3 regions of the Bacillus sp. iso_77 genome follow, and region 2 is predicted to be linked to each of the others. Evidence: a T-box and tRNA genes for the amino acid it is inferred to sense, from the RefSeq annotation. Region 2 holds a T-box; the other regions hold tRNA genes.

Region 1 (7,838 bases), 1.4 Mb from region 2:
CGGCGAGAGTTTAGGGCTTCATGTTTCCATTAACCCTGTAACGAGCGGAATTAGTGGTTTGTTGGGCATTCCAGGTGTAGCAGCTTTAGTCGTAATTGAAAAGTTTATTATTTAATGCAAAATATTGTTGACTTTGATTATATATGGTGGTAAATTAATATACGTCGCTGATGACGAAGAAACGAAAAAACATAATAGCAAAAAAATTGTTGACACTAACAACTTGGATGTGATAAGATGTTCTAGTCGCTTCTGAAGCGGTAAACAAGTTCTTTGAAAACTAAACAAGACAAAACGTACCTGTTAATTCGAGTTTTTATAAAAAAATCCTATGATACATCATAGGTAGTCAGTCAAACGCTGACGAAAAACAAAACTTCGGTTTTGTACTTTTTCGGAGAGTTTGATCCTGGCTCAGGACGAACGCTGGCGGCGTGCCTAATACATGCAAGTCGAGCGGACAGAAGGGAGCTTGCTCCCGGATGTTAGCGGCGGACGGGTGAGTAACACGTGGGTAACCTGCCTGTAAGACTGGGATAACTCCGGGAAACCGGAGCTAATACCGGATAGTTCCTTGAACCGCATGGTTCAAGGATGAAAGACGGTTTCGGCTGTCACTTACAGATGGACCCGCGGCGCATTAGCTAGTTGGTGAGGTAACGGCTCACCAAGGCGACGATGCGTAGCCGACCTGAGAGGGTGATCGGCCACACTGGGACTGAGACACGGCCCAGACTCCTACGGGAGGCAGCAGTAGGGAATCTTCCGCAATGGACGAAAGTCTGACGGAGCAACGCCGCGTGAGTGATGAAGGTTTTCGGATCGTAAAGCTCTGTTGTTAGGGAAGAACAAGTGCAAGAGTAACTGCTTGCACCTTGACGGTACCTAACCAGAAAGCCACGGCTAACTACGTGCCAGCAGCCGCGGTAATACGTAGGTGGCAAGCGTTGTCCGGAATTATTGGGCGTAAAGGGCTCGCAGGCGGTTTCTTAAGTCTGATGTGAAAGCCCCCGGCTCAACCGGGGAGGGTCATTGGAAACTGGGAAACTTGAGTGCAGAAGAGGAGAGTGGAATTCCACGTGTAGCGGTGAAATGCGTAGAGATGTGGAGGAACACCAGTGGCGAAGGCGACTCTCTGGTCTGTAACTGACGCTGAGGAGCGAAAGCGTGGGGAGCGAACAGGATTAGATACCCTGGTAGTCCACGCCGTAAACGATGAGTGCTAAGTGTTAGGGGGTTTCCGCCCCTTAGTGCTGCAGCTAACGCATTAAGCACTCCGCCTGGGGAGTACGGTCGCAAGACTGAAACTCAAAGGAATTGACGGGGGCCCGCACAAGCGGTGGAGCATGTGGTTTAATTCGAAGCAACGCGAAGAACCTTACCAGGTCTTGACATCCTCTGACAACCCTAGAGATAGGGCTTTCCCTTCGGGGACAGAGTGACAGGTGGTGCATGGTTGTCGTCAGCTCGTGTCGTGAGATGTTGGGTTAAGTCCCGCAACGAGCGCAACCCTTGATCTTAGTTGCCAGCATTCAGTTGGGCACTCTAAGGTGACTGCCGGTGACAAACCGGAGGAAGGTGGGGATGACGTCAAATCATCATGCCCCTTATGACCTGGGCTACACACGTGCTACAATGGACAGAACAAAGGGCTGCGAGACCGCAAGGTTTAGCCAATCCCACAAATCTGTTCTCAGTTCGGATCGCAGTCTGCAACTCGACTGCGTGAAGCTGGAATCGCTAGTAATCGCGGATCAGCATGCCGCGGTGAATACGTTCCCGGGCCTTGTACACACCGCCCGTCACACCACGAGAGTTTGCAACACCCGAAGTCGGTGAGGTAACCTTTATGGAGCCAGCCGCCGAAGGTGGGGCAGATGATTGGGGTGAAGTCGTAACAAGGTAGCCGTATCGGAAGGTGCGGCTGGATCACCTCCTTTCTAAGGATATATGGAGCAGCGTACGTTTTTCGTCTTGTTTAGTTTTGAAGGAACTTGCAAAAGATCCTACAACATCATATCTTCGATATGAAAGATGGGCCTGTAGCTCAGCTGGTTAGAGCGCACGCCTGATAAGCGTGAGGTCGGTGGTTCGAGTCCACTCAGGCCCACCATCTTCTATTAAATCGGGGCCTTAGCTCAGCTGGGAGAGCGCCTGCCTTGCACGCAGGAGGTCAGCGGTTCGATCCCGCTAGGCTCCACCAACGTGTTCTTTGAAAACTAGATAACAATAAGTAATACATTCACATTGAATGCAATGCAAAGTTCATCACACATAGTGATTCTTTCTAAAGTAAGAAATGGTTAAGTTAGAAAGGGCGCACGGTGGATGCCTTGGCACTAGGAGCCGATGAAGGACGGGACGAACACCGATATGCTTCGGGGAGCTGTAAGCAAGCTTTGATCCGGAGATTTCCGAATGGGGAAACCCACTGCTCGTAATGGAGTAGTATCCATACTTGAATACATAGAGTATGAGAAGGCATACCCGGGGAACTGAAACATCTAAGTACCCGGAGGAAGAGAAAGCAAATGCGATTCCCTGAGTAGCGGCGAGCGAAACGGGAACAGCCCAAACCAAGAGGCTTGCCTCTTGGGGTTGTAGGACACTCTATACGGAGTTACAAAGGAACGATATAAGCGAAGAGGTCTGGAAAGGCCCGCCAAAGAAGGTAACAGCCCTGTAACTGAAATGTTGTTCTCTCCAGAGTGGATCCTGAGTACGGCGGAACACGTGAAATTCCGTCGGAATCCGGGAGGACCATCTCCCAAGGCTAAATACTCCCTAGTGACCGATAGTGAACCAGTACCGTGAGGGAAAGGTGAAAAGCACCCCGGAAGGGGAGTGAAATAGATCCTGAAACCGTGTGCCTACAAGTAGTCAGAGCCCGTTAACGGGTGATGGCGTGCCTTTTGTAGAATGAACCGGCGAGTTACGATCCCGTGCAAGGTTAAGCAGAAGATGCGGAGCCGCAGCGAAAGCGAGTCTGAATAGGGCGCATGAGTACGTGGTCGTAGACCCGAAACCAGGTGATCTACCCATGTCCAGGGTGAAGTTCAGGTAACACTGAATGGAGGCCCGAACCCACGCACGTTGAAAAGTGCGGGGATGAGGTGTGGGTAGGGGTGAAATGCCAATCGAACCTGGAGATAGCTGGTTCTCTCCGAAATAGCTTTAGGGCTAGCCTCAAGGTAAGAGTCTCGGAGGTAGAGCACTGATTGGACTAGGGGCCCCTACCGGGTTACCGAATTCAGTCAAACTCCGAATGCCGATGACTTATCCTTGGGAGTCAGACTGCGAGTGATAAGATCCGTAGTCGAAAGGGAAACAGCCCAGACCGCCAGCTAAGGTCCCAAAGTATACGTTAAGTGGAAAAGGATGTGGAGTTGCTTAGACAACCAGGATGTTGGCTTAGAAGCAGCCACCATTTAAAGAGTGCGTAATAGCTCACTGGTCGAGTGACTCTGCGCCGAAAATGTACCGGGGCTAAACGTATCACCGAAGCTGCGGACTGTTCTTACGAACAGTGGTAGGAGAGCGTTCTAAGTGCAGTGAAGTCAGACCGGAAGGACTGGTGGAGCGCTTAGAAGTGAGAATGCCGGTATGAGTAGCGAAAGACGGGTGAGAATCCCGTCCACCGAATGCCTAAGGTTTCCTGAGGAAGGCTCGTCCGCTCAGGGTTAGTCGGGACCTAAGCCGAGGCCGAAAGGCGTAGGCGATGGACAACAGGTTGATATTCCTGTACCACCTCCTCACCATTTGAGCAATGGGGGGACGCAGGAGGATAGGGTAAGCGCGGTATTGGATATCCGCGTCCAAGCAGTTAGGCTGGGAAATAGGCAAATCCGTTTCCCGTGAAGGCTGAGCTGTGATGGCGAGCGAAATTTAGTAGCGAAGTTCCTGATTCCACACTGCCAAGAAAAGCCTCTAGCGAGGTGAGAGGTGCCCGTACCGCAAACCGACACAGGTAGGCGAGGAGAGAATCCTAAGGTGATCGAGAGAACTCTCGTTAAGGAACTCGGCAAAATGACCCCGTAACTTCGGGAGAAGGGGTGCTTCTTAGGGTGTTAAAGCCCCGAGAAGCCGCAGTGAATAGGCCCAGGCGACTGTTTAGCAAAAACACAGGTCTCTGCGAAGCCGTAAGGCGAAGTATAGGGGCTGACGCCTGCCCGGTGCTGGAAGGTTAAGAGGAGCGCTTAGCGTAAGCGAAGGTGCGAATTGAAGCCCCAGTAAACGGCGGCCGTAACTATAACGGTCCTAAGGTAGCGAAATTCCTTGTCGGGTAAGTTCCGACCCGCACGAAAGGCGCAACGATCTGGGCACTGTCTCAACGAGAGACTCGGTGAAATTATAGTACCTGTGAAGATGCAGGTTACCCGCGACAGGACGGAAAGACCCCGTGGAGCTTTACTGCAGCCTGATATTGAATGTTGGTACAGCTTGTACAGGATAGGTAGGAGCCTTGGAAACCGGAGCGCTAGCTTCGGTGGAGGCATCGGTGGGATACTACCCTGGCTGTATTGACCTTCTAACCCGCTGCCCTTATCGGGCAGGGAGACAGTGTCAGGTGGGCAGTTTGACTGGGGCGGTCGCCTCCTAAAATGTAACGGAGGCGCCCAAAGGTTCCCTCAGAATGGTTGGAAATCATTCGCAGAGTGTAAAGGCACAAGGGAGCTTGACTGCGAGACCTACAAGTCGAGCAGGGACGAAAGTCGGGCTTAGTGATCCGGTGGTTCCGCATGGAAGGGCCATCGCTCAACGGATAAAAGCTACCCCGGGGATAACAGGCTTATCTCCCCCAAGAGTCCACATCGACGGGGAGGTTTGGCACCTCGATGTCGGCTCATCGCATCCTGGGGCTGTAGTCGGTCCCAAGGGTTGGGCTGTTCGCCCATTAAAGCGGTACGCGAGCTGGGTTCAGAACGTCGTGAGACAGTTCGGTCCCTATCCGTCGCGGGCGCAGGAAATTTGAGAGGAGCTGTCCTTAGTACGAGAGGACCGGGATGGACGCACCGCTGGTGTACCAGTTGTTCTGCCAAGGGCATCGCTGGGTAGCTATGTGCGGACGGGATAAGTGCTGAAAGCATCTAAGCATGAAGCCCCCCTCAAGATGAGATTTCCCATTCCGCAAGGAAGTAAGATCCCTGAAAGATGATCAGGTTGATAGGTCTGAGGTGGAAGCGTGGTGACACGTGGAGCTGACAGATACTAATAGATCGAGGACTTAACCTATATTCTAATGTGAAAAATGAACATTGTTATCTAGTTTTGAGAGAACATTCTCTCCATCAGGTTTGGTGGCGATAGCGAAGAGGTCACACCCGTTCCCATACCGAACACGGAAGTTAAGCTCTTCAGCGCCGATGGTAGTTGGGGGTTTCCCCCTGTGAGAGTAGGACGCCGCCAAGCTTTTCAAAGGATCAGTTCCAATCGGAACTGGTCTTTTTTGTATTTTAAAAAAGGAACAAACACTCGATCTGGCATGGATACATATACTAAACTATCATCTAAAACATTCTTAATTTTGTATACAATTGAAAGCGCTAGGGCATACTGAAGCTATAAGTGGAGGTGTCACAATGAGCAAAAAAGAGCGAGAAGCAATTTGTTTGATTTGTGAAGAGAAAAAAACAAAGGGAATTTATTTATATCATCAGTTTTTATGCCGAGATTGTGAACGGAAGTTAATTTCTACATCAACCTCGGATCCTAGTTATGCTGATTATGTAAGAAAGCTTAAAAATCTTCATACGCCGCCTTTGTATTCATAGACCATTAGATGGTCTTTTTTTATGGGCAATCGGGGATTGGGCCTGTTTTTTGGAACTTAGTTTGGACATCAACCGTAATAAATAATAAGATAAACAGAGAGCCTGATTATTCATAGGAGTCGATGAACATGAAATCAATTTTTTACACATTTGTATGGGCCGTTCTCTCTACTCTTTTTTCGCTGGTGATTTTAACTGTCAGTATTGGTGTTTTCCATCATCATATTGGATTGTCGATACTGTATGCGATGATTGGGTGGGGTGTGATGTTTGCAGGAAGCCGATGGGCTGCCTTCCAGTTGTTTTTGAAGAAACATGGACTGTCTCGCAGTGATTATGTATATATTAAACAGCACTTAAAAGAAGCTGGGCAAAAGCTGGTTCGTTTGAAGAAAGCTTTATTTGGTGTGAAGAACGTACAGACGATCAAGCATAATTATGAAATTCTTCGGCTTGCACGACGCATCTATACGATAACAAAAAAGGAACCGAACCGGTTTTATGATGCACAGCGGTTTTATTTTGAGAGTTTGGATTCTGTTGTTGAATTAACTGAGAAATATGCACTGCTGTATAATCAGCCGAATCGTAGCCATGAGCTTGAAATGACATTAAGCCAAACTCGAGTCACGCTGACTGAACTGCAAAAGCAATTAACGAATGATTTACAGCAAGTTTTAGGAAGAGATATAGAAGCACTTCATATTGAACTTGAAGTGGCCGATAAAATGATTAAAAAATAGACATGAAAGGAGTCAAACTCGATGAAACCAGAAGATCCAGTCATACCACCAGCCCCATCTACTACAGATCTTCCGTTTCGGGTGTTTGATACCTTATCTGATGAGGAAAAGCAGGAGGCGCTACAACGAGCTGAGAAGATCCCTGACCATCCACAAAAACTGCTTTTCTATGGCACACGTGTGCAGGAACGATTGTTAGAACAATCAAAACAAATGATGCAATATGTGGAGAAAAAAGATATTGACCAAATCGGAGACGTTCTAGAAGCTTTTTTACAGCAACTGCATTTAGTGGAGCCAGAGGATTTATTGCCAAAGAAGCGAGGCTTTTTTTTAAGGTTATTTCAGCGAGAAAAGCGTTCTACTCAGGAGATCATATCTCGTTTTAAACAAGCAGAAGCACAGATAGAGAGATTGTCAGCAAGGCTTCGTTACGCCAGAGGTGTGTTAATTTCGGATCATAAGTTATTGGAGCGTTTATTTGAGGAAAATCAATCATACTTTCAAGAGATGACATTGCAGGTTGCAGCAGTTGAAGCAAAGTTGACGCTGTTAGAGCAACATGCCCTAACAGAATCACAGTCACATGATCGGACATTAGAGGAACAATTGATGAGTCGGGAAGTCGATGAAGAAGAATATATGGAGAGATTAAAAGAACGGAAGTATGATTTGCTGTTGAGCCGTCAAATCGCACTGCAATGTAATGCCCAAATTCGAATGATTCAGCATACAAACCATACATTAGCCAATCATATTCAATCAACTGTTTCCGCATCAATTCCTTTATGGATCAACCAAATGTCGATTGCGTTCAATCATATTCAGCAGCGAGCCAATTCAGCGCTTGAGCAGCGTATCCAGCAAACATATGAACAGGTATCGAAGCAGCAAGGACAGCTGCTTGAAGATGCATCCTTAACGCCTATAGATACGTTGAAAAAGGTTCAGCACCAATTGGCCGAAACATTGCAGGAAACGTTGCAGGTAAAAGAACATGGGAGCCAAGAACGAGCTCAATTAAAAAGTAGCATGCATGAGGCAGAGCAGAAGCTGGTGAATCATAAACCAATAAAGGAATGAGAATCCATCTTTCAGTTCACTTGTTTGAACGTTATAATAGATATAAGATATCGTTTAAGTGAAAAGGGTCGATTTGTTTGAAAACACCTTTATATACAGCATTATCACAACATGCGGAAAAGAAGCCCTATTCTTTTCACGTTCCGGGACATCACAATGGAGATGTCTTTTTTGATGAGGCACGGTCCTATTATGCATCCATTCTTCAGCTGGATGTGACAGAACTTGAAGGTCTAGATGA
Region 2 (7,838 bases):
TGGTTTGGCTGTGTATAAAGGGGCACCGGTTTTAATCGCTCAGTTAAATGAATTGTCGGAGCAAATTCCCATGCTTGCCGAAACGTATAATGGTGCTTTATCGCATGTTCATCGTCATACAAGCCACTGGCCTGATGGACTACATGAACGACTGGATCGTTTTATTGTCCAATCTGAGACGTATGCCGCAAATGGGGCAGAGCGGATGATTCTTAGCTGTAAAGTACTGCTTGATTACGCCTTAGTTGCTGCACTTATTCCTTTTCTTGTCTTTTATATGGTGAAAGATATGAACACGATGAAGCGGGCAGCATGGTATTTAACCCCGCCAAGCTTCCGAAAAAGGGGACATGCCTTTGTGAAAGCAGTGGATGACTCACTTGGGGATTATATTAGAGGGCAATTGCTTGTCTGTTCTTTAATTGGGGGAGCTGCTGCCATTGTTCTTTGGCTGTTTCATATTCCATATCCGCTTGTACTAGGTATGTTAATCGGTGCAACGAATGTCATTCCGTATTTTGGCCCGATTATTGGAGCGATTCCAGCTGTCTTTATCGCTTTTACCATCTCAGTGAAGTCAGTGATCATTGTGCTAATTACAGTAGCCGTGCTTCAATTTTTAGAAAGCAATGTACTGAGTCCGATCATTGTCGGGAGAAGCCTGCATATGCATCCTGTCGTAATCATGCTGGTGTTACTCGCTGGAGGTGAGCTGTTTGGCTTGATTGGAATGATTTTAGCCGTGCCGTCCGCAGCTATTATGAGGGTCATCATTGTGCAATATATTCACATGAGACGAAGCGTTCATTGACAAGACGAGCCGAGTTGTCTATAATAATTTCGATTCATACATATTGAATTCAATGACGGACCCGAGTACGTTAAAAAGCTGTTGCAGAGAGAGGCTTTGTTTGCTGAGAAAAGCCTTATCAGACCTTTAACGGAAGCTAGTCCCGAGTGCAGATAAACACTGCCGCTCTCTTCCGGCGTTATCGGATGTGAAGGTGATAGACGCATATGTCTATAATCAGGGTGGTACCGCGAGAGCATCTCGTCCCTGTGTAAGTAGTTTTTTGCTTGCATAGGGCGGGATGTTTTTTCGTTTGTGTGAAGATTGAGGAATAAAAAAGGAGGATTTATGATGAAAACTTTAACTTCAGCTCAAGTACGTCAAATGTTTTTAGATTTTTTTAAAGAAAAAGGACATGCTGTCGAACCGAGTGCGTCCCTCGTACCGCATGACGATCCAACACTTTTATGGATTAACAGCGGGGTGGCAACATTAAAGAAATACTTCGATGGCCGCGTCGTGCCTGAGAATCCGCGTATTTGCAACGCACAAAAATCAATTCGTACAAATGACATTGAAAATGTAGGGAAAACAGCACGCCATCATACGTTTTTTGAAATGCTGGGCAACTTCTCTATTGGAGACTATTTCAAAGAAGAGGCAATCGAATGGGCTTGGGAATTCCTCACAAGTGACGAGTGGATTGGCTTTGATCCGAATCTGTTATCTGTAACGGTACATCCAGAGGATGAAGAAGCGTATGTTCTTTGGAGAGATAAAATTGGTGTCCCTGAGGAACGAATTATTCGTCTAGAGGGCAACTTCTGGGATATTGGCGAGGGGCCAAGTGGTCCGAATACAGAAATTTTCTATGATCGCGGCGAAGCATATGGCAACGACATGAACGACCCTGAATTATATCCAGGCGGAGAAAATGAACGTTATCTAGAAGTATGGAATCTTGTTTTTTCTGAATTTAACCATAATCCAGATGGTACATACACACCGCTTCCGAAGAAAAACATTGATACAGGAATGGGTCTTGAGCGTATGGTCTCTGTGATTCAAAACGTACCGACGAACTTTGACACAGACCTATTCATGCCGATTATCCGTGCGGTAGAAACAATTTCTGGAGAAAGCTACGGTGAGTCGAAAGAAAAGGATACAGCATTTAAAGTCATTGCTGATCACATTCGTACTGTTGCCTTTGCCGTAAGTGACGGAGCACTTCCTTCTAATGAAGGCCGAGGTTATGTGTTAAGACGTTTGCTGCGCCGTGCTGTGCGTTATGCAAAAACGATCCATATCCACCGTCCATTTATGTATGACCTAGTTCCAGTTGTTGCGGAGATCATGAAGGATTTCTATCCAGATGTTCAAGCAAAAGAAGAATTTATTGCAAAAGTGATCAAAAATGAAGAAGAGCGTTTCCATGAGACACTGAATGAAGGGTTAGCCATTTTATCAGAAGTGATCAAAAAAGAACGAGACAATGGCAGCTCACAAATTTCCGGTAAAGATGTGTTTAAGCTTTATGACACATATGGATTCCCGGTCGAACTCACAGAAGAATATGCAGAAGATGAGAACATGACAGTCGATCGTGAAGGCTTCCAGCTAGAAATGGAGAAGCAGCGTGAACGTGCAAGAAATGCTAGACAAGATGTAGGTAGTATGCAGGTTCAAGGCGGGGCTTTAGGCGATATTAAAGCAGAAAGTACGTTTGTGGGCTATGAAAATTTAACTGCAGATGCTCGTATTATCGAATTGCTTCAAAACGGTGAAATTGTCACAGAAGCTCACGAAGGGGAAACGGTGCAAATTTTATTAGATGAAACACCTTTCTATGCGGAAAGCGGCGGACAAGTGGCGGATAAAGGAACGTTAAAAAGTGCCGAAGCGATCATTGATATCAAAGATGTGAAAAAGGCGCCAAACGGCCAGCATGTCCACGAAGGAGTCGTCGTAAGTGGTACGGTTCAAAAAGGCATTGAAGTCACTGCGGAAGTCGAATCAGCGCTTCGAAAAGGCATTGTGAAAAATCACACAGCGACACATCTTTTGCACCAAGCGCTAAAAGATGTATTGGGCAGCCACGTTAACCAAGCGGGTTCACTTGTGAATGAAAACAGACTTCGCTTTGACTTTTCTCACTTTGGACAAGTAACAAAAGAAGAATTGTCACAAATTGAAAAAATCGTCAACGAAAAGATTTGGGAAGGCATTTCGGTTGCCATTGACCTGAAACCAATTGCTGAAGCAAAAGAAATGGGCGCAATGGCGCTGTTTGGCGAGAAGTATGGCGATATTGTCCGTGTGGTGCAAGTGGGTGATTACAGCATCGAGTTATGCGGAGGCTGTCACGTTCAAAACACTGCGGAGATCGGATTGTTTAAAATTGCATCTGAATCGGGTATTGGTGCTGGAACACGCCGTATTGAGGCTGTAACAGGTAAAGGTGCTTATGAAGAATTAAATGATCAGCTTGCGATTTTAGAAAAGGCAGCTAATGAACTGAAATCAAATACAAAAGATGTACCAAAACGCATCGCTTCCTTGCAGGCTGATTTAAAAGAAGTTCAAAGAGAAAACGAATCACTTCTTGCGAAATTAAGTCAAGCAGAAGCTGGCTCTATTTTAGAAAAAGTCATCGAAGTTGGCGGAGTGAACGTGTTAACTGAAAAAGTAAACGCCAAAGACATGAACCATTTAAGAACGATGGTTGATGACTTAAAAGCGAAATTAGGTTCAGCTGTCATCGTACTTGGTGCCGTTCAAAATGGAAAAGTCAACATTTCAGCCGGTGTGACGAAAGACGTCATTGAAAAAGGTCTTCATGCAGGAAAACTTGTGAAGCAGGCAGCTGAAATTTGCGGCGGAGGCGGAGGCGGACGCCCAGATATGGCACAAGCAGGCGGTAAACAGCCAGAAAAGCTTGAAGAAGCACTGGCAACTGTCGAAGAATCTGTCAAATCCGTTTTATAATCAGTCAATGTAGTGTAGAATAATGGTATTAGATGAGCGGTTAGAAAAAAGCTTGCTAGTAGAATGTTGGAAGAGAGGTGCAAGAAGCAGTGAGTTCATTTGATAAGACAATGAAGTTTAACTTCTCTGATGATTCAGCTGAAACCAATGTGAATGAAGTGCTCATAACAGTTTATGACGCACTCCAAGAAAAAGGATACAACCCGATCAATCAAATTGTCGGATACTTGCTGTCAGGCGACCCTGCTTATATTCCAAGACATCAGGATGCACGCAACCTAATTCGTAAACTAGAACGAGACGAATTAATTGAGGAATTGGTTAAATCGTACTTAGAGACACATAAAGAGGCGTAAAACATGAGAATTTTAGGCTTAGATTTAGGCACGAAAACCCTTGGTGTGGCAATCAGTGATGAAATGGGATGGACAGCTCAAGGGATTGAAACCATTAAAATTGATGAAGCAGGCGGAGACTTTGGTCTCAGCCGCCTGTCTGAGATCGTCTCGCAATATGGAACGGATAAAATTGTACTTGGTTTTCCAAAAAATATGAACGGTACGGTCGGTCCAAGAGGCGAGGCCAGCCAATCATTTGCGAAAGTGTTAGAAAACACGTACAATGTTCCTGTTGTGCTTTGGGACGAGCGTCTGTCAACGATGGCAGCAGAAAAAATGCTCATCTCTGCAGATGTGAGCAGACAAAAGCGTAAAAAAGTCATTGATAAAATGGCGGCTGTTATGATCCTTCAAGGATACTTAGACAGCTTAAATTAAAATGAGGTGAATCAAATGGAACACGGAGAAAAGCAAATTACAATCGTTGATGATAATGGAAATGAGCAGCTTTGCGAAGTACTATTTACTTTTGAAAGCGACCATTTTAACAAATCATATGTTCTTTACTACCCAATTTCTGAACAAGATAACGAAGAGATTGAAATTCATGCATCAAGCTTCACACCAAACGAAGACGGTGAAGATGGCGAATTAGAGCCAATTGAAACGGATGAAGAGTGGGACATGATTGAAGAAACGTTAAATACGTTCTTAGATCAAGAAGACGAAGAAGAATAGAACGAATAAAAGGCCTGTGAACATGATCTCTGTGATCTTTCTTCACAGGTCTTTTTTTACATTCTATATGTAAACTATTATTGAAATTTAGTTGACATATATCACTCGACCTTTTACGCTATTTTTATCAAAAACATCGAGTGAGGGGTATGAAAATTGAAAATTCACGATATGATGCAAATGGCATTCATGACAGCAGTTATTGGGATGTTAGGATTGATTCCGCCTATTTTTCTTGCGTTTACACCTGTACCAATCACCTTACAAACCGCAGGTCTTTTGCTTGCTGGAGGGCTGTTAAAACCAAAGCAAGCCCTGATTAGTTTACTTCTGTTTCTTCTAATAGTGGCAGCAGGCGCACCTCTTTTATCTGGAGGGAGAGGCGGAATAGGGGTCTTTTTTGGGCCAAGCGGTGGTTTTTTACTTGCTTATCCAGTGGCTGCCTTTATGATCAGTCTGTGGCTGAACCGGCTGAAGAAAGTGACGGCCTTACGACTATTTTTAATCTATGCGGTATGCAGTATCGGGATATTATATATAGCCGGAATTCCCTTTCAAGCCATGATGATGCATATAAAGATCACGCAAGCAGCTCTGTTCAGCGTCATTTATTTACCGGGTGATCTGATCAAAGCAGGGATATGTGCCGTCTTCACGGTGAAAATCATTCAAGCGATGTCATATCGAAAAAGGGACTTACATAGAGGGAGGCGAGCAGTTTGATGAGAATAACGGAAAGCTATGCAGCTCATGCAAAAGTGAAGCCAGATCAGATGGCGATCAGAGATGAAAAAGAGAAGATCACTTATGAAGAATGGCATGAGCGTGTGAAGTCATCTGCACAATGGTTAAAAGAAACGCCTCATCAGCAAAAAAGAGTCGCTTTTTTATTATCAAATGGTGTTCCGTTTCTCCAACTATTTGCTGGCGCAGCTTCTGCAGGATGGACAGCGGTGCCTCTTGATCCGCGGTGGAGTGATAAGGAATGCGCGGAAAAGCTCTTATTAAGCGAGGCAGACCTTGTCATTGTGGAAGATCGATATATCAAAAGAATTGAAAAGTACAAGCTGGATATGCCAGTGCTCTCTTTATCTGAATGGAAAGAAAGAATCAGTCTCAGCATAAACGTTCAATCGAACAAAAGTAATACGGAGGAAGATCCTGCTTTTTATATGGGTTTTACTTCAGGATCAACGGGATCACCCAAAGCCTTTATAAGACGCCAGCAGTCATGGATTGAGAGCTTTCGCATGACAGCTTCCATCTTTGGGATCACACATAAAGATCATGTACTGATTTTGGGCACACTTTTATCCTCTCATTTTTTATACGGTGCGATCAGCACACTTTATTTCGGGGGCACCGTGACATTGTTAGAAAAATTTGTGCCAGATAAAGCAAAGAACATCTTAGAAAGAGGAGACATCACGGCTATTTATACGGTTCCGACCATGACAGAATCGTTACTGCAAATGGATGCTTTCGGAAAGAATCCGCTTCTTGTCCTGTCGTCTGGTGCAGATTGGGGAAACTCTTCAAAAAAACAGCTCGTCAACCGCAATCCCCACATCACATTTTTTGATTTTTATGGAACATCAGAATTGAGTTTTATCTCCTATTTATCTTCAGATGATTTTTTGCAAAAGCCTACTTCTGTCGGAAAGCCTTTTCCTTCTATTCAGGTTGAAGTCAGAAGGGCAGATCAAACCGTTTGCAAGCCAAATGAAATAGGGAGAATTTATGTGAAAAGCCCAATGTCTTTTTCAGGCTATTTACAAGATGAAAAGCCGCCCGAAGAGTGGCTGACCGTATATGACATGGGGTGGCTCGACGAGGATGGTTACTTGTATATGAGCGGTCGCGAGAATGGCATGATTGTCTATGGGGGACTGAATATTTTTCCAGAGGAAATTGAGCGTGTGCTGAATGAACAGCCAGAGGTGAATCGGTCAATCGTGATTGGACTTCCTGATCCTTATTGGGGCGAAATCCCTGTTGCCATTATTGAGAATGTACAGCAAACAAAAATCATTCGGCAAGCTGTAAAAGAAACATTAGCGGCATACAAAGTACCAAAAAAATGGCTCGTCACGGACAAAATGATCGAAACATCAGGAGGGAAAATCGCTCGTGCCAGTATGAAAAAGTGGGCGGAGGAACAATTATCATGCAAGCCGTGATCGTACAAGCGAAGCGGACGCCCTTCGGTGAGAAAAATGGAATGTTGAAGGATTACCGGCCAGAGCATCTAGCTGCGCCCTTGATCCAGCATTTTTCAAACGTGACCAAGCCAGATGACATCATTTTAGGCAATGTCGTCGGGGGTGGTGGCAACATTGCCCGTCTGTCCTCGTTAGAAGCAGGGCTTTCATTACATATTCCGGGTATGACCATTGATAGGCAGTGTGCTTCCGGTCTTGAAGCCATTAGAACAGCGTGCATCATGATTCAGTCGGGGGAGGGATCAATGTATATCGCTGGTGGAACGGAAAGCATTTCTCGGTCACCAATGAAAGAAAGGGCCCGCTTTTCTCCAGAGTGGATAGGGGACCCTCATATGGGGGAAGCGGCAGAGCTGACGGCGTCGAGATTTTCAGTTGCGAGACAAGAGCAAGATGACTATGCACTTTTAAGCTGGGAACGAAGTATAAGCGCATTCAAGCAAGGAACGTATTCAGAAGAAATTGTTCCGATTGGCGGGATGAGTACAGATGAAGCGGCAGCTAAAATAAGACCGATTGCAAGCTTGATAAAGCGGGCAAAACCTGTCTTTTTACCAGGCAAAGGTACTGTGACTGTGACCAATAGCTGTAAAGAAGCAGATGGTGCAGCTGCCGTGGTTGTGATGGAAAGAGCGGAAGCGGAGGCAAAAGGCTTCAGCCCTATGCTGCGGTATATCGGGAGTGCCGTGACCGCTATGGACCCGCATTATCCTGCTGCTTCACCAATTGATGCAATCAATAAACTTTTACATAAAGAACAGG
Region 3 (7,838 bases), 1.4 Mb from region 2:
CTAACCCTGAGCGGACGAGCCTTCCTCAGGAAACCTTAGGCATTCGGTGGACGGGATTCTCACCCGTCTTTCGCTACTCATACCGGCATTCTCACTTCTAAGCGCTCCACCAGTCCTTCCGGTCTGACTTCACTGCACTTAGAACGCTCTCCTACCACTGTTCGTAAGAACAGTCCGCAGCTTCGGTGATACGTTTAGCCCCGGTACATTTTCGGCGCAGAGTCACTCGACCAGTGAGCTATTACGCACTCTTTAAATGGTGGCTGCTTCTAAGCCAACATCCTGGTTGTCTAAGCAACTCCACATCCTTTTCCACTTAACGTATACTTTGGGACCTTAGCTGGCGGTCTGGGCTGTTTCCCTTTCGACTACGGATCTTATCACTCGCAGTCTGACTCCCAAGGATAAGTCATCGGCATTCGGAGTTTGACTGAATTCGGTAACCCGGTAGGGGCCCCTAGTCCAATCAGTGCTCTACCTCCGAGACTCTTACCTTGAGGCTAGCCCTAAAGCTATTTCGGAGAGAACCAGCTATCTCCAGGTTCGATTGGCATTTCACCCCTACCCACACCTCATCCCCGCACTTTTCAACGTGCGTGGGTTCGGGCCTCCATTCAGTGTTACCTGAACTTCACCCTGGACATGGGTAGATCACCTGGTTTCGGGTCTACGACCACGTACTCATGCGCCCTATTCAGACTCGCTTTCGCTGCGGCTCCGCATCTTCTGCTTAACCTTGCACGGGATCGTAACTCGCCGGTTCATTCTACAAAAGGCACGCCATCACCCGTTAACGGGCTCTGACTACTTGTAGGCACACGGTTTCAGGATCTATTTCACTCCCCTTCCGGGGTGCTTTTCACCTTTCCCTCACGGTACTGGTTCACTATCGGTCACTAGGGAGTATTTAGCCTTGGGAGATGGTCCTCCCGGATTCCGACGGAATTTCACGTGTTCCGCCGTACTCAGGATCCACTCTGGAGAGAACAACATTTCAGTTACAGGGCTGTTACCTTCTTTGGCGGGCCTTTCCAGACCTCTTCGCTTATATCGTTCCTTTGTAACTCCGTATAGAGTGTCCTACAACCCCAAGAGGCAAGCCTCTTGGTTTGGGCTGTTCCCGTTTCGCTCGCCGCTACTCAGGGAATCGCATTTGCTTTCTCTTCCTCCGGGTACTTAGATGTTTCAGTTCCCCGGGTATGCCTTCTCATACTCTATGTATTCAAGTATGGATACTACTCCATTACGAGCAGTGGGTTTCCCCATTCGGAAATCTCCGGATCAAAGCTTGCTTACAGCTCCCCGAAGCATATCGGTGTTCGTCCCGTCCTTCATCGGCTCCTAGTGCCAAGGCATCCACCGTGCGCCCTTTCTAACTTAACCATTTCTTACTTTAGAAAGAATCACTATGTGTGATGAACTTTGCATTGCATTCAATGTGAATGTATTACTTATTGTTATCTAGTTTTCAAAGAACACGTTGGTGGAGCCTAGCGGGATCGAACCGCTGACCTCCTGCGTGCAAGGCAGGCGCTCTCCCAGCTGAGCTAAGGCCCCGATTTAATAGAAGATGGTGGGCCTGAGTGGACTCGAACCACCGACCTCACGCTTATCAGGCGTGCGCTCTAACCAGCTGAGCTACAGGCCCATCTTTCATATCGAAGATATGATGTTGTAGGATCTTTTGCAAGTTCCTTCAAAACTAAACAAGACGAAAAACGTACGCTGCTCCATATATCCTTAGAAAGGAGGTGATCCAGCCGCACCTTCCGATACGGCTACCTTGTTACGACTTCACCCCAATCATCTGCCCCACCTTCGGCGGCTGGCTCCATAAAGGTTACCTCACCGACTTCGGGTGTTGCAAACTCTCGTGGTGTGACGGGCGGTGTGTACAAGGCCCGGGAACGTATTCACCGCGGCATGCTGATCCGCGATTACTAGCGATTCCAGCTTCACGCAGTCGAGTTGCAGACTGCGATCCGAACTGAGAACAGATTTGTGGGATTGGCTAAACCTTGCGGTCTCGCAACCCTTTGTTCTGTCCATTGTAGCACGTGTGTAGCCCAGGTCATAAGGGGCATGATGATTTGACGTCATCCCCACCTTCCTCCGGTTTGTCACCGGCAGTCACCTTAGAGTGCCCAACTAAATGCTGGCAACTAAGATCAAGGGTTGCGCTCGTTGCGGGACTTAACCCAACATCTCACGACACGAGCTGACGACAACCATGCACCACCTGTCACTCTGTCCCCGAAAGGAAAGCCCTATCTCTAGGGTTGTCAGAGGATGTCAAGACCTGGTAAGGTTCTTCGCGTTGCTTCGAATTAAACCACATGCTCCACCGCTTGTGCGGGCCCCCGTCAATTCCTTTGAGTTTCAGTCTTGCGACCGTACTCCCCAGGCGGAGTGCTTAATGCGTTAGCTGCAGCACTAAGGGGCGGAAACCCCCTAACACTTAGCACTCATCGTTTACGGCGTGGACTACCAGGGTATCTAATCCTGTTCGCTCCCCACGCTTTCGCTCCTCAGCGTCAGTTACAGACCAGAGAGTCGCCTTCGCCACTGGTGTTCCTCCACATCTCTACGCATTTCACCGCTACACGTGGAATTCCACTCTCCTCTTCTGCACTCAAGTTTCCCAGTTTCCAATGACCCTCCCCGGTTGAGCCGGGGGCTTTCACATCAGACTTAAGAAACCGCCTGCGAGCCCTTTACGCCCAATAATTCCGGACAACGCTTGCCACCTACGTATTACCGCGGCTGCTGGCACGTAGTTAGCCGTGGCTTTCTGGTTAGGTACCGTCAAGGTGCAAGCAGTTACTCTTGCACTTGTTCTTCCCTAACAACAGAGCTTTACGATCCGAAAACCTTCATCACTCACGCGGCGTTGCTCCGTCAGACTTTCGTCCATTGCGGAAGATTCCCTACTGCTGCCTCCCGTAGGAGTCTGGGCCGTGTCTCAGTCCCAGTGTGGCCGATCACCCTCTCAGGTCGGCTACGCATCGTCGCCTTGGTGAGCCGTTACCTCACCAACTAGCTAATGCGCCGCGGGTCCATCTGTAAGTGACAGCCGAAACCGTCTTTCATCCTTGAACCATGCGGTTCAAGGAACTATCCGGTATTAGCTCCGGTTTCCCGGAGTTATCCCAGTCTTACAGGCAGGTTACCCACGTGTTACTCACCCGTCCGCCGCTAACATCCGGGAGCAAGCTCCCTTCTGTCCGCTCGACTTGCATGTATTAGGCACGCCGCCAGCGTTCGTCCTGAGCCAGGATCAAACTCTCCGAAAAAGTACAAAACCGAAGTTTTGTTTTTCGTCAGCGTTTGACTGACTACCTATGATGTATCATAGGATTTTTTTATAAAAACTCGAATTAACAGGTACGTTTTGTCTTGTTTAGTTTTCAAAGAACTTGTTTGTCACTCTCTCAAAGCGACCACTTAAATATATCATATATCTCTATCAATAGTCAACATTTTTCTTGAAAAACATTTTATTTTTTTAAGAAGTTTTTGTTATGAAAGAGATAAAAAATAGAGCCTCTTTTTGCTCCTTTGAAAGATTAACACATATCTATGAAAAAAGCATTATAAACTTCAAAAAAAATCATGTTTTTTCAAAAAAAAATAAAGCCGGTGAAAAACCGGCTTTATTTTTACTCAGATTGCTCTTGATCTGACTCTACATTTTCTACGTTTTCTTCACTATTCTCTTCATCGTCTTCTGGTGATTGTTCTACTAATGCCACTGTAGCGACATGTTCATCATCACCTAGACGGATCAGACGGACACCTTGAGTGACTCGGCCTGTTGTGGAGATATCTGAAACGGCCATACGAATGATGACACCACTGCCTGTGATAATCATCAAGTCTTCTTCAGCTTCAGCGTTAGTCGCCTTCACTGCAACAAGCGGACCGTTGTTGTCAGTGATCTTGCACGTTTTCAGACCTTTACCACCACGGCTTTGGACACGATATTCTTTTTCAGGCGTTAATTTACCATAACCTTTTTCAGTTACGATCAATACGTTTGCATCTGGCTCAAGGATTTCCATTCCAACGACGATGTCATCCTCAGAAAGTGTGATCCCTTTAACTCCAGCTGCTGTACGTCCCATTTCACGAACATCTGTCTCGTCGAAACGAATGAGCATTCCTTTTTTCGTTCCGATGATGATTTGTTTTTCACCATTGGTTAAACGAACAGCCATCAATTCATCTTCATCACGCAGGCTGAGTGCAATCAAACCGTTGTTACGGATGTTTGCAAATTGAGACAATGACGTTCGTTTCGATACACCGTGTCTTGTTGTAAAGAAGAGATACGAATCTTCATCAAATTCGCTGACTGGAATAATGGCGTTTATCCACTCTCCCTTTTCTACTTCAAGAAGGTTAATAATCGGAATCCCTTTCGCTGTTCGTCCAAATTCAGGGATCTCATAGCCCTTCGCTCGATAGACCTTCCCTTTATTAGAGAAGAAGAGAATCGTATCGTGCGTAGATGTTGAGATCAGCTGTTCAACGAAATCATCTTCGTTGGTTCCCATTCCTTGTACACCTTTACCGCCTCTTTTTTGACTGCGGTATGTTGATGCAGGCAGGCGCTTAATATAACCATTATGAGTCAGTGTGATCACTATATTTTCAACAGGAATCAAATCTTCGTCTTCGATTGTTTCTATACCCGCTGTCACAATTTCTGTGCGGCGCGTATCATTGAAGCGTTCTTTGATTTCTGTTAATTCTTCTCTAATGATTTCTAGAACTTTCTCATTGTCTGCTAGAATGGCTTTCAATTCAGCAATCAATTCAACAAGCCCTTTGTATTCATCTTCTATTTTCTCTCTTTCTAAACCAGTCAAACGCTGGAGTCGCATATCGAGAATGGCCTGTGCTTGTTTTTCAGACAAGCTATAGTTTTCCATCAAACCATTTCTTGCAATTTCAGCAGTTTGAGAGCCTCTAATTAAGGCAATGACCTCATCTAAGTGATCAAGCGCAATTCTTAAGCCTTCTAAAATATGAGCTCTTGCTTCCGCTTTACGCAATTCATACGCCGTTCTTCGACGAATGATCACTTTCTGATGCTCAAGGTAATATTCAAGACATTGTTTGAGAGACAACACTTTCGGCTGTCCATCAACAAGTGCAAGCAAGTTAATACCGAAGGACGTTTGAAGTGTCGTTTGTTTATAAAGATTGTTTAATAGAACATGGACGTTTGCGTCTCTTCGTAGTTCAATGACAATTCTCATTCCATTACGGTCAGATTCATCACGAAGATCTGTAATGCCATCAATCTTTTTATCACGGACAAGATCAGCGATTTTTTCGATCAAACGAGCTTTATTAACCTGGTAAGGAATCTCGTTGATGATAATGCGCTGCTTACCACTAGATGTTTCTTCGATATTTGACTTTGCACGTAATGTAATAGAGCCGCGTCCTGTTTCATACGCTTTACGAATACCGCTTCGGCCAATGATTTGTCCCGCAGTTGGGAAGTCTGGACCTGGAATGATGTCCATTAGTTCCTGTGTCGTCATATCAGGATTTTGACTAATTGCCAATACCCCATCAATCACTTCACCTAGTTGGTGAGGCGGGATATTCGTTGCCATCCCTACAGCGATTCCAGTTGCCCCGTTCACTAATAAGTTCGGGAACCTAGCAGGCATAACGACTGGCTCTCTTTCACTGCCATCGTAGTTATCTTGATAATCAATGGTGTCCTTTGTGATATCACGCAGGATCTCCATCGAAATTTTAGAAAGACGTGCCTCGGTATAACGCATGGCTGCTGCACCGTCTCCATCGACAGAACCAAAGTTCCCGTGCCCTTCAACCAGCATATTACGATAGTTGAAATCTTGCGCCATCCGAACCATCGCTTCATATACAGCGCTATCACCGTGAGGGTGGTACTTACCGATAACTTCCCCAACGATACGTGCAGATTTCTTAAATGGTTTATCACTTGTCATACCTAGGTCATTCATCGCATACAAAATTCTTCGATGCACGGGCTTCAATCCGTCTCGCACATCTGGTAATGCACGCGAAACAATAACACTCATTGCATAATCTAAAAAGGACGTACGCATTTCATGGCTAATATTCACTTCGCGTACATTTGGTGTATGTTGTTCACTCACTATAAGAACCTCCCTTTACGTATCACATGAAATAAATTATGTGGGAGTAAAATATGTATTTATCTTCACAAGACTATTCTCCATTATATCAATAATCTTGCCTTTATACACATTTATTTACTAGAAAATCAACGAAACGCAGAAAACCAGGACATTCGTTTCACGCCCCTGTTTCTTGAAAAACAACCTTATTCCAAACAAGAAATAAGGTTGCTCTCAAGGGGGAATACCTATCTAAATATCAAGATTTTTTACGTATTGTGCATTTTCTTCGATAAAGTTACGTCTCGGCTCTACTTTATCTCCCATTAGCATTTCAAAAGTCTCATCAGCATCGATTGCATCCTCAAGTGTCACTTGAAGAAGTGTTCTCGCATCAGGATCCATTGTTGTTTCCCAAAGCTGAGTAGCATTCATCTCTCCAAGACCTTTATAACGCTGAAGTCCAGGTTTCGGTGTTTGAGGCAGTGTTTTTAACAGTTCATCAAGCTGTTTATCGTTATACACGTATTCAACACGCTTTCCTTGTTGCACTTTATATAAAGGCGGCTGTGCAATATACACATAACCGTTTTCAATGATTTCACGCATGTAGCGATAGAAGAATGTTAGGAGTAGCGTCCGAATATGCGCTCCATCAACATCAGCATCAGTCATGATCACAATTTTGTGATAACGTGCTTTCTCTAAAGTGAAGTCTTCTCCGATTCCAGTCCCTAGCGCTGTAATCATTGAACGAACCTCGTTGTTGGATAAAATTTTATCTAGTCGGGCTTTTTCAACGTTTAGGATCTTCCCTCTTAACGGTAAGATCGCTTGGAAATGTCGATCACGACCTTGCTTAGCAGATCCGCCCGCAGAATCTCCCTCTACGATATAAAGCTCAGAGATGGAAGGATCTTAGAAGAACAGTCTGCCAGTTTCCCAGGCAAGCTAGAGACTTCCAGTGCACTTTTACGTCTTGTCAGCTCACGTGCCTTTTTGGCAGCCATTCTTGCACGAGCTGCCATCACACCTTTCTCCACAATTTTCTTTGCAGCATCAGGGTTCTCTAGGAGGAATTTCTCAAGTGCTTCGGAGAAGAGGGAGTCGGTAATGGTTCTTGCTTCTGAGTTACCGAGCTTTGTCTTCGTTTGTCCTTCGAATTGAGGGTCTGGATGTTTGATAGAGATAATGGCTGTTAAGCCTTCTCGTACATCTTCACCGCTCAAATTCGAGTCACCATCTTTGAATACGCCATTTTTACGAGCATAATCATTGATCACACGCGTCAGACCTGTTTTAAAGCCTGCTTCATGTGTTCCGCCTTCATACGTGTTGATATTGTTAGCGAAGGAATAGATGTTGCTTGTATAGGAATCGTTATATTGTAATGCCACTTCAACCGTGATTCCGTCTTTTTCGCCTTCGATGTAAACAGGTTCTTCATGAACGACTTCCTTCGAGCGATTCAAATGTTCTACATAGCTCTTAATACCGCCTTCATAGCAGTATTCGTTTCTTCGCTCTTTACCTTCGCGTAAGTCTTCAATGATGATGTTGACGCCTTTTGTTAAGAAAGCTAACTCACGTACACGGTTAGCAAGTGTGTCGTAATCAAATTCAATGGTTTCAGTGAAAATTTCTGGATCTGGCACAAAATGAGTGGTTGTCCCTGTTACATCTGTTTCACCA

The links. The T-box of region 2 lies ahead of alaS (alanine--tRNA ligase). A T-box ahead of a tRNA ligase gene usually reads a tRNA of that ligase, here a tRNA-Ala.
Positions count from the first base shown of each region.
Region 1: it encodes a tRNA-Ala, which carries the amino acid that the T-box ahead of alaS (alanine--tRNA ligase) is inferred to sense. The anticodon was not compared.
Region 3: it encodes a tRNA-Ala, which carries the amino acid that the T-box ahead of alaS (alanine--tRNA ligase) is inferred to sense. The anticodon was not compared.

Region 1 is NZ_CM149683.1:32,296-40,133, forward strand. It holds gene AC0VYC_RS00160 (pro-sigmaK processing inhibitor BofA family protein) at 1-115, shown strand, start outside; rRNA gene AC0VYC_RS00165 (16S ribosomal RNA) at 392-1,940, shown strand; tRNA gene AC0VYC_RS00170 (tRNA-Ile) at 2,037-2,113, shown strand; tRNA gene AC0VYC_RS00175 (tRNA-Ala) at 2,128-2,203, shown strand; rRNA gene AC0VYC_RS00180 (23S ribosomal RNA) at 2,302-5,232, shown strand; rRNA gene rrf (5S ribosomal RNA) at 5,294-5,409, shown strand; gene AC0VYC_RS00190 (sigma factor G inhibitor Gin) at 5,580-5,771, shown strand; gene AC0VYC_RS00195 (5-bromo-4-chloroindolyl phosphate hydrolysis family protein) at 5,900-6,514, shown strand; gene AC0VYC_RS00200 (toxic anion resistance protein) at 6,536-7,597, shown strand; gene AC0VYC_RS00205 (aminotransferase class I/II-fold pyridoxal phosphate-dependent enzyme) at 7,675-7,838, shown strand, end outside.
Region 2 is NZ_CM149683.1:2,382,272-2,390,109, reverse strand. It holds gene AC0VYC_RS12290 (AI-2E family transporter) at 1-811, shown strand, start outside; T-box leader at 855-1,062, shown strand; gene alaS (alanine--tRNA ligase) at 1,142-3,778, shown strand; gene AC0VYC_RS12280 (IreB family regulatory phosphoprotein) at 3,868-4,134, shown strand; gene ruvX (Holliday junction resolvase RuvX) at 4,138-4,554, shown strand; gene AC0VYC_RS12270 (DUF1292 domain-containing protein) at 4,570-4,854, shown strand; gene AC0VYC_RS12265 (biotin transporter BioY) at 5,011-5,577, shown strand; gene AC0VYC_RS12260 (acyl-CoA synthetase) at 5,577-7,034, shown strand; gene AC0VYC_RS12255 (acetyl-CoA C-acyltransferase) at 7,022-7,838, shown strand, end outside.
Region 3 is NZ_CM149683.1:4,966-12,803, reverse strand. It holds rRNA gene AC0VYC_RS00055 (23S ribosomal RNA) at 1-1,383, opposite strand, end outside; tRNA gene AC0VYC_RS00050 (tRNA-Ala) at 1,482-1,557, opposite strand; tRNA gene AC0VYC_RS00045 (tRNA-Ile) at 1,572-1,648, opposite strand; rRNA gene AC0VYC_RS00040 (16S ribosomal RNA) at 1,745-3,293, opposite strand; gene gyrA (DNA gyrase subunit A) at 3,660-6,164, opposite strand; partial or broken gene gyrB (DNA topoisomerase (ATP-hydrolyzing) subunit B) at 6,399-7,838, opposite strand, start outside.